Regions from separate parts of the Sodalis sp. RH20 genome, predicted to be linked through region 2. Evidence: predicted binding sites of a transcription regulator. Region 2 holds the regulator's gene; the other holds the start of a gene.
What was found. The regulator PhoB, encoded in region 2, activates phosphate uptake and scavenging genes when phosphate is short. The targets are predictions, from matches to a motif close to CTGTCATAAAACTGNCNNAT.
Positions count from the first base shown of each region.

Region 1: serA (phosphoglycerate dehydrogenase) is a predicted target of PhoB. The motif match lies at 1,620-1,639, and genes of this name have one in related genera.

Region 1 is NZ_CP178733.1:5,786,815-5,790,432, forward strand. It holds gene ACL2XM_RS26425 (LysR family transcriptional regulator ArgP) at 1-634, opposite strand, end outside; gene rpiA (ribose-5-phosphate isomerase RpiA) at 851-1,507, shown strand; gene serA (phosphoglycerate dehydrogenase) at 1,823-3,055, shown strand; gene ACL2XM_RS26440 (5-formyltetrahydrofolate cyclo-ligase) at 3,186-3,618, opposite strand, start outside.
Region 2 is NZ_CP178733.1:3,406,718-3,410,335, reverse strand. It holds gene ACL2XM_RS15755 (AAA family ATPase) at 1-346, opposite strand, end outside; gene sbcD (exonuclease subunit SbcD) at 343-1,656, opposite strand; gene phoB (phosphate response regulator transcription factor PhoB) at 1,868-2,557, shown strand; gene phoR (phosphate regulon sensor histidine kinase PhoR) at 2,582-3,618, shown strand, end outside.

The sequences.
Region 1 (3,618 bases), 2.4 Mb from region 2:
GCAGGTCAAAGTTCTGCTGCAAAAACGCCTGGTGCATATCGTCCAGATGGTCAAACGCCACCGCCGGCGCTTTCAGCAGCGCGCTGCGCGTCACGCCGTGGGGGAAATAACGATCGGCAAAAGGCTGGGATGCCACGAACAGATAATCCAGGGCGCCCAGTTGATCCACCAAGCAGCTCGGCAGCGGCTGGGGCTGGATACTGACCGCGCCCACCACTTCGCCGCGCCTTAGCCTTTCCTGGGTACGCGTTTCATCTTCCACCTGTAAATTAAGGCGGATAGGCGAATCGGTCAGCACCGGTTTCAGCGCCGGCAGCAGCCAGGTCGCCAGGCTGTCGGCATTCACCGCCAGCGACAGCAGCAGCGGCGTGTCGCTGCCGTTATCGGTGCCCAGCCATTCGTCCTCCAGCAATTCCACCTGATGCAGCAAGGCCAGCAGCTTTTGCCCTTGCTCGGTGGGCCGTGGGGGAATGGTACGCACCAGCAGCGGCTGGCCAAACAGGTTTTCCAGTTGTTTTATGCGCTGCGATACCGCGGATTGGGTGATACATAATTTTTGCGCGGCGCGTTCAAAACCCCGTTCCCGTATCACGGCGTCAAGCGCCTGCAGCGTCCGATAGTCCGGGCGTTTCATTCTTTATCCCCTGCGTCGATATCTCTGTGCATCAATAGGTACTTTTTGGTCACCGGTTTTCACTATGCCATAGATTGACCCGGTTGCGGACGCAAAATTTTAGCCGTGTCAGGCGCGGGCATCCGGGATGCGGCGGGTTGTGGCGGAATTCACGCCATCGGCGATGATATTGTTTTATAATACCGCCCACTTTCCGTAGCCAAGGCTTAATTATTTATGACGCAGGATGAACTGAAAAAGGCGGTGGGCTGGTCGGCATTGAAGTATGTGAAACCGGGCACGATCGTCGGCGTCGGCACCGGGTCCACCGCCGCGCATTTTATCGATGCCCTGGGCAGCATCAGGAATCAAATCGAAGGGGCGGTCTCCAGTTCGGACGCTTCTTCGGCCAAGCTGAAGAGCCTCGGTATCCCGCTGCTGGATCTCAACAGCGTCGACGTGCTGGACATCTATGTCGACGGCGCCGATGAAATCAACGGCCAGATGCAGATGATCAAAGGCGGCGGGGCGGCCCTGACGCGCGAAAAAATCATCGCGGCGGTCGCGCGTAAATTTATCTGTATCGTCGATGGATCCAAACGGGTGGACGTCCTGGGCAATTTTCCCCTGCCGGTGGAAGTGATCCCGATGGCGCGCGCCTATGTGGCGCGCGAGCTGGTGAAACTGGGCGGATTGCCGGAGTACCGCCAGGGCGTGGTAACCGATAACGGCAATATTATCCTGGACGTGCGCAACCTGCGCATCCTGGACGCGGTGGCCCTGGAAGACAAAATCAACAGCCTGCCCGGCGTGGTGACCGTGGGCCTGTTTGCCCGGCGCGGCGCGGATGTGGCGCTGATCGGCACCGCCGGGGGCGTTCAGGTTATCGAGTAACAGGCCGGTTTTACCACCGCCCGGCGCCGCCGCCGGCTTTCCACGCCGGCGGCGGTGGATGTTAATTTTGTTTACATAGCATCTTTTATCGCCGCAGGCGAAATTCAGTGATAAATGTCACATTTATGCCATCGGCCTGCTATATATATGACGCTTCTCCACCAGACCAGAGGATTTATCCATAGCAATCGCTTATGGCTGCGTCTTATGCTGTCTTAAGGATAAACGGCCCTGTTGCCGCCACGGTAATTTTTGTTATTTTGTCCGGGTGCTGTGTGTTGCAGTCGCATCTGAAGTCTCAAAAAGGGTCGGGAAATGGCAAAAGTATCGCTGGAAAAAGATAAGATTAAGTTTCTGTTGGTCGAAGGTGTTCACCCCAGCGCGGTGGATAGCCTGAAACGCGCCGGTTATACCAATATTGAATACCATAAGGGCGCGCTGGATTCCGCGGCACTGAAAGCCTCCGTGCGCGACGCGCACTTTATCGGCATCCGATCCCGTACCCACCTGACGGAAGACATCTTTGCCGCGGCGGAAAAACTCGTTGCCGTCGGCTGCTTTTGTATCGGCACCAATCAGGTCGATCTGAAAGCCGCGCTGAAAAAAGGCGTGCCGGTATTCAATGCGCCTTTTTCCAATACCCGCTCCGTGGCGGAATTGGTGCTCGGCGAAATGCTGCTGATGATACGCGGCGTCCCGGAGGCCAACGCCAAAGCGCACCGCGGCCAGTGGAACAAGCAGGCGAGCGGCAGCTATGAAGCGCGCGGCAAGAAACTGGGCATCATCGGTTACGGCCATATCGGCACCCAGCTGAGTATCCTGGCGGAAGGCCTGGGGATGCAGGTGTTCTATTACGATATCGAGAGCAAACTGTCCCTGGGCAACGCGCGCCAGGTGGATTCGCTGCCTGAGCTGCTGGGTATGTGCGACGTGGTCTCCCTGCATGTGCCGGATACCCAGTCCACCCGCAATATGATGGGCAAGGAAGAATTCGGCCATATGAAGCCGGGGTCGCTGTTTATCAACGCCTCGCGCGGTACGGTGGTGGATATCCCGGCCCTGTGCGACGCCCTGGCCAGTAAACATATCGCCGGCGCCGCCGTGGACGTGTTCCCGGAAGAGCCCGCCACCAACAGCGATCCGTTCAACTCGCCGCTGTGTGAATTCGATAATGTGATCCTGACGCCGCATATCGGCGGATCCACCGAGGAAGCGCAGGAAAATATCGGCGTGGAAGTGGCGGGCAAACTGGCCAAATACTCCGATAACGGCTCGACCCTGTCGGCGGTCAATTTCCCGGAAGTCTCGCTGCCGGAACATGGCGATAACGTCAGCCGTTTACTGCATATCCATGAAAACCGTCCCGGGATCCTGACCCGCATCAACCAGATTTTTGCCGAGCAAAGCATCAATATCGCCGCCCAGTATCTGCAAACCACGCCCGAAATCGGTTATGTGGTCATTGATGTGGAAACCGATACCGAAAATACCGCCCTGCAGCTGCTGAAGGCGATACCCGGCACTATCCGCGCCCGCCTGCTGTACTGATAGCTGCGCGCCTGAGGTGGTCGACCCCAGCCCCGGCTTAGCGAGCCGGGGTTTTTTTATGGGTACCGCCAGCTTAGCGCGCACGCCGGATACACCACCGGGCCAAGGGCCGCCATCCGTCCCCGACGGTTTACCAGCGCCAGTGCCGCGACGGGGTAACAATTTCCGGCAACGGGATATCCCAGGGCTCCGCCGGTATGGCGTCCACCTGCTGGCAATCGTGGGCCAGCCCGATGGGGTAGAAGCCGGCGCCGCGCCGCCAGTGCCGCAGGGTGCGATCGTAAAAGCCGCCGCCCATGCCCAGGCGCTGGCCCCGGGCATCAAAGGCCACCAGCGGGGTAAACAGGATATCGAGATGCCGCGCCGGCAAGAGTTGGGTCACGTCCAGCCGCGGCTCGCTGATATGCAGGCGGTTCACCACCAGCGGCGTATCGGGCCTGTAGCGCAGGAACAACAGGTGGCCCGGGCTGAAAGGGTGCAGCACCGGCAAATAAACGCGCTGGTCGCGTTGCCAGAGCGCCTCAATAAGCGGCCGGGTATCCAGCTCGCCGTCAAACGATAAA
Region 2 (3,618 bases):
GCGCCAGTTCGACCCTGGCGTTTTGCAGTTTGCCCTGCGGGCTGTTTTTCGCCCGGCGCTGGCTCCAGAAGGCGCGATAGCCCACGCCCTTGACCGAAAACTCGACTTCCGCCAGCGATTCGGCGGTCAGCCGGGTCATCAATTCCTGGCCGGGCAACGCGTCCAGGCGGGGCGTGCGGTGATACAGCGCCAGGCAGATGGCGTCAAGAATAGTGGTCTTGCCGGCGCCGGTGGGACCGGTAATGGCAAACAGGCTGGCGCGGTCGAAGGGGTCGGCGGTAAAATCAATTTTCCACTCGCCCCTGAGCGCATTGATGTTTTTCAGCCGCAGCGTCAGGATTTTCACCGGGCGTCTCCTTTGGTTGCGGCATCCGGCGCTAGCGGGTTTTCCGCCGCGGCGCCTTGCTGTACGTCCGCCGTTACCTGGCGATAGAGCAAGCGTATGGCGTCCAGGTTCTCCGGCGCGGGGGAGGGGATCAGCGCCAGGCGCCGCTCAAACACGTCCCCGGCGCTCAGTTCGACCAGCGTTTCCCGTTGCCGGCGCGCCAGTGCCGACAGCCGCTGCTCGCGGTTACGGCGCAACAGCACGATTTCCACCGGCAAATCGGCCGCCAACTGCTGGATACGCTGCTGGATATCATTCAGCCAGGCGTCTGTCACCACCTCGATATCCAGCCAGACGGGCGTGGACCCCGGGTAATCGCTAAACGAGCGCAACTGCGCCTCGATGTCCGCCAGGTCGCCTTTTATCAGGCGCAGGGCCTGGGTTTCCGGGATCAAAACCGGGGAAATGTCCGCCACGCCCCCGGCGTCGAAACTGACTATATTGATCTGCTTGGGCTGCCCGGTCTCATCAAAACTCAAGGCGATGGGCGAACCGCAATAGCGGATATGCTGCTGTCCGCCCACGCACTGCGGGCGGTGGATATGGCCGAGGGCGATATAATCCGCCGGAGGAAACAGCTGGGCGGGAAACGCGTCCAGGCTGCCGATATAAATATCGCGTACCGAATCGGTGGTGGCGGCGCCCACCGTGGTCAGGTGTCCGGTGGCGATAATCGGCAGCCGGCCGGGCAACTTGGCGCGCAGGGCCAGCGCCCGGTCATATAGCGCCTGGTAATATGCGGCGATGGCGTCCATCAGCGCCCGCTGTTTATCATCCCCCGATTCTCCGGCGCGGCTGGTCAGCACATCCCGCGGGCGTAAAAAGGGGATGGCGCACAGTATCGCCCCCGGCTTTCCACTACGATCGTTCAGTACAAAAACCGGTTGCCCGCCGCTGTCTTCGCGGTCGCCGTCGGCGTTGTCGTCATCGTCCCGGGCGCCGAACCCGCCGCCGGCGATAACCCGGGTATGCATGCAGGCCAGCAGCGCCCGGGATTCGTTCAGTGTCGCCACCGCGTCATGATTGCCCGCCAGTATGATCAGCTGGCAACCGGTCGGCTGCAACGCCACCACGAAACGATTGAACAGTTCGCGGGCATAGCTGGGCGGGGTGCCGGTATCAAAGATATCGCCGGCCACGATCACCGCGTCGATATCCCGTTCTGCCACCTGCGCCACCAGCCATTGCAGGAAGGCGCGGTGCTCCCGGGCGCGGTTTTTGGTGAAAAACGACTGACCCAGATGCCAGTCAGAAGTGTGAATGATCCGCATGACGCTCCAGCCAGAGTGTAAAAGTCAGGGCGAGAGTATAAACCTTACCCCGGGCGATGCCGACGTAAAGCTGTTAATTTGGCAACCCGGGACGAAAAAAAACCGCCATCCGCTATGCTTCTGGCACGATGGGCTGATTTTAATAAATCTGTCATAAAAGTGACGCATAATGCCCGGGCACGTTAACCGCAGAGATTAATGGCAGGAAAAAATGGCAAAACGCATATTAGTCGTGGAAGACGAAGCGCCGATTCGTGAAATGGTGTGCTTCGTACTTGAACAGAATGGCTTCCAGCCCATCGAAGCCGAAGACTACGGCACGGCGGTCAGCCGTATGGCGGAGCCTTATCCGGATCTGGTATTGCTCGACTGGATGTTGCCAGGCGGTTCGGGAATTCAATTTATCAAACATATGAAACGCGAGGTATTGACCCGCGATATTCCGGTCATGATGCTGACCGCGCGCGGCGAGGAGGAAGACCGGGTGCGGGGGCTGGAAGTGGGCGCCGATGATTATATCACCAAACCGTTCTCGCCCAAGGAGCTGCTGGCCAGGATCAAGGCGGTGATGCGCCGTATTTCGCCGATGGCGGTGGAAGATAAGATTGAGCTGCAGGGCTTAAGCCTGGATCCGTCGTCGCACCGGGTAACCTCCAACGAACTGGCCCTGGAGATGGGACCGACCGAATTTAAACTGCTGCACTTTTTCATGACCCATCCCGAGCGGGTATATAGCCGGGAACAGTTGTTAAATCATGTCTGGGGCACTAATGTGTATGTTGAGGACCGGACGGTTGATGTGCATATTCGCCGCCTGCGCAAAGCGCTGGAAACCGGCGGTCACGATCGGATGGTGCAGACGGTCCGCGGCACCGGCTATCGTTTTTCCGCGCGCTATTAGCGCGGTATAAGGGGAGCTCTGCCGGTGCTGGAACGTTTATCCTGGCGTAAGATTTTGCTGGAACTGGGGCTGTTTTGCCTGCCGGCCCTGCTGTTGTCGCTTTTTGTCGGCCACCTGGCCTGGCTGTTGGTGGCGGCGCTGCTGGCCGCGCTGGTGCGCAACTATTATTACCAACTGCGGCTGTCCCGCTGGTTATGGGTCGATCTCCGGCATACGCCGCCGGAAGGGCGGGGAAGCTGGGAACCGCTGTTCTATGGCCTGCATCAGATGCAGTTGCGCCACCGGCGGCGGCGGCGTGAACTGGCGACATTGTTCAAACGCTTTCGCAGCGGCGCGGAAACCTTGCCTGATGCGCTGGTGATGTTGACCGACGACGGCCATATTTTCTGGTGCAACGGCCTGGCGCAGCAGCTGCTCGGGTTTCGCTGGCCGGAAGACAACGGCCAGCATATCCTTAACCTGCTGCGCTATCCTGAATTCAACAGCTATATCCAGGGCCAGTCGTTCGAGCGCCCCTTGACCCTGCTGCTCAATAAGCAACGTTACGTTGAATTCCGCGTGATGCCCTATACCGACGACCAGCTGTTAATGGTGGCCCGCGACGTGACCCAGATGCGCCAGCTGGAAGGCGCCAGGCGCAACTTTTTCGCCAATGCCAGCCATGAACTGCGTACGCCGCTGACGGTGTTGCAGGGATATCTGGAAATGATGAACGACCAGGATATGGATGAAGCCATGCGCGCCAAGGCCATCCACACCATGCAGGATCAGACGCAGCGCATGGAGCGCCTGGTCAAGCAGTTGCTGGTGTTATCCCGTATCGAGGCCGCGCCGCAGGGCGAGGTCAATGAACGCGTCGATATTCCGGCCATTCTCAAGCGCCTGCAGCAAAGCGCCGGGGCGCTCAGCCAGGAACGGCATGAGATCGTGTTCCGGGTTAATGAACAGTTGCTGGTGCGCGGCAATGAGGATCAGCTGCGCAGCGCGATGTCGAACCTGATATACAATGCGGTCATCCATACGCCGCCGGGCACCCGCATCGAGGTGTGCTGGCAGCGTAC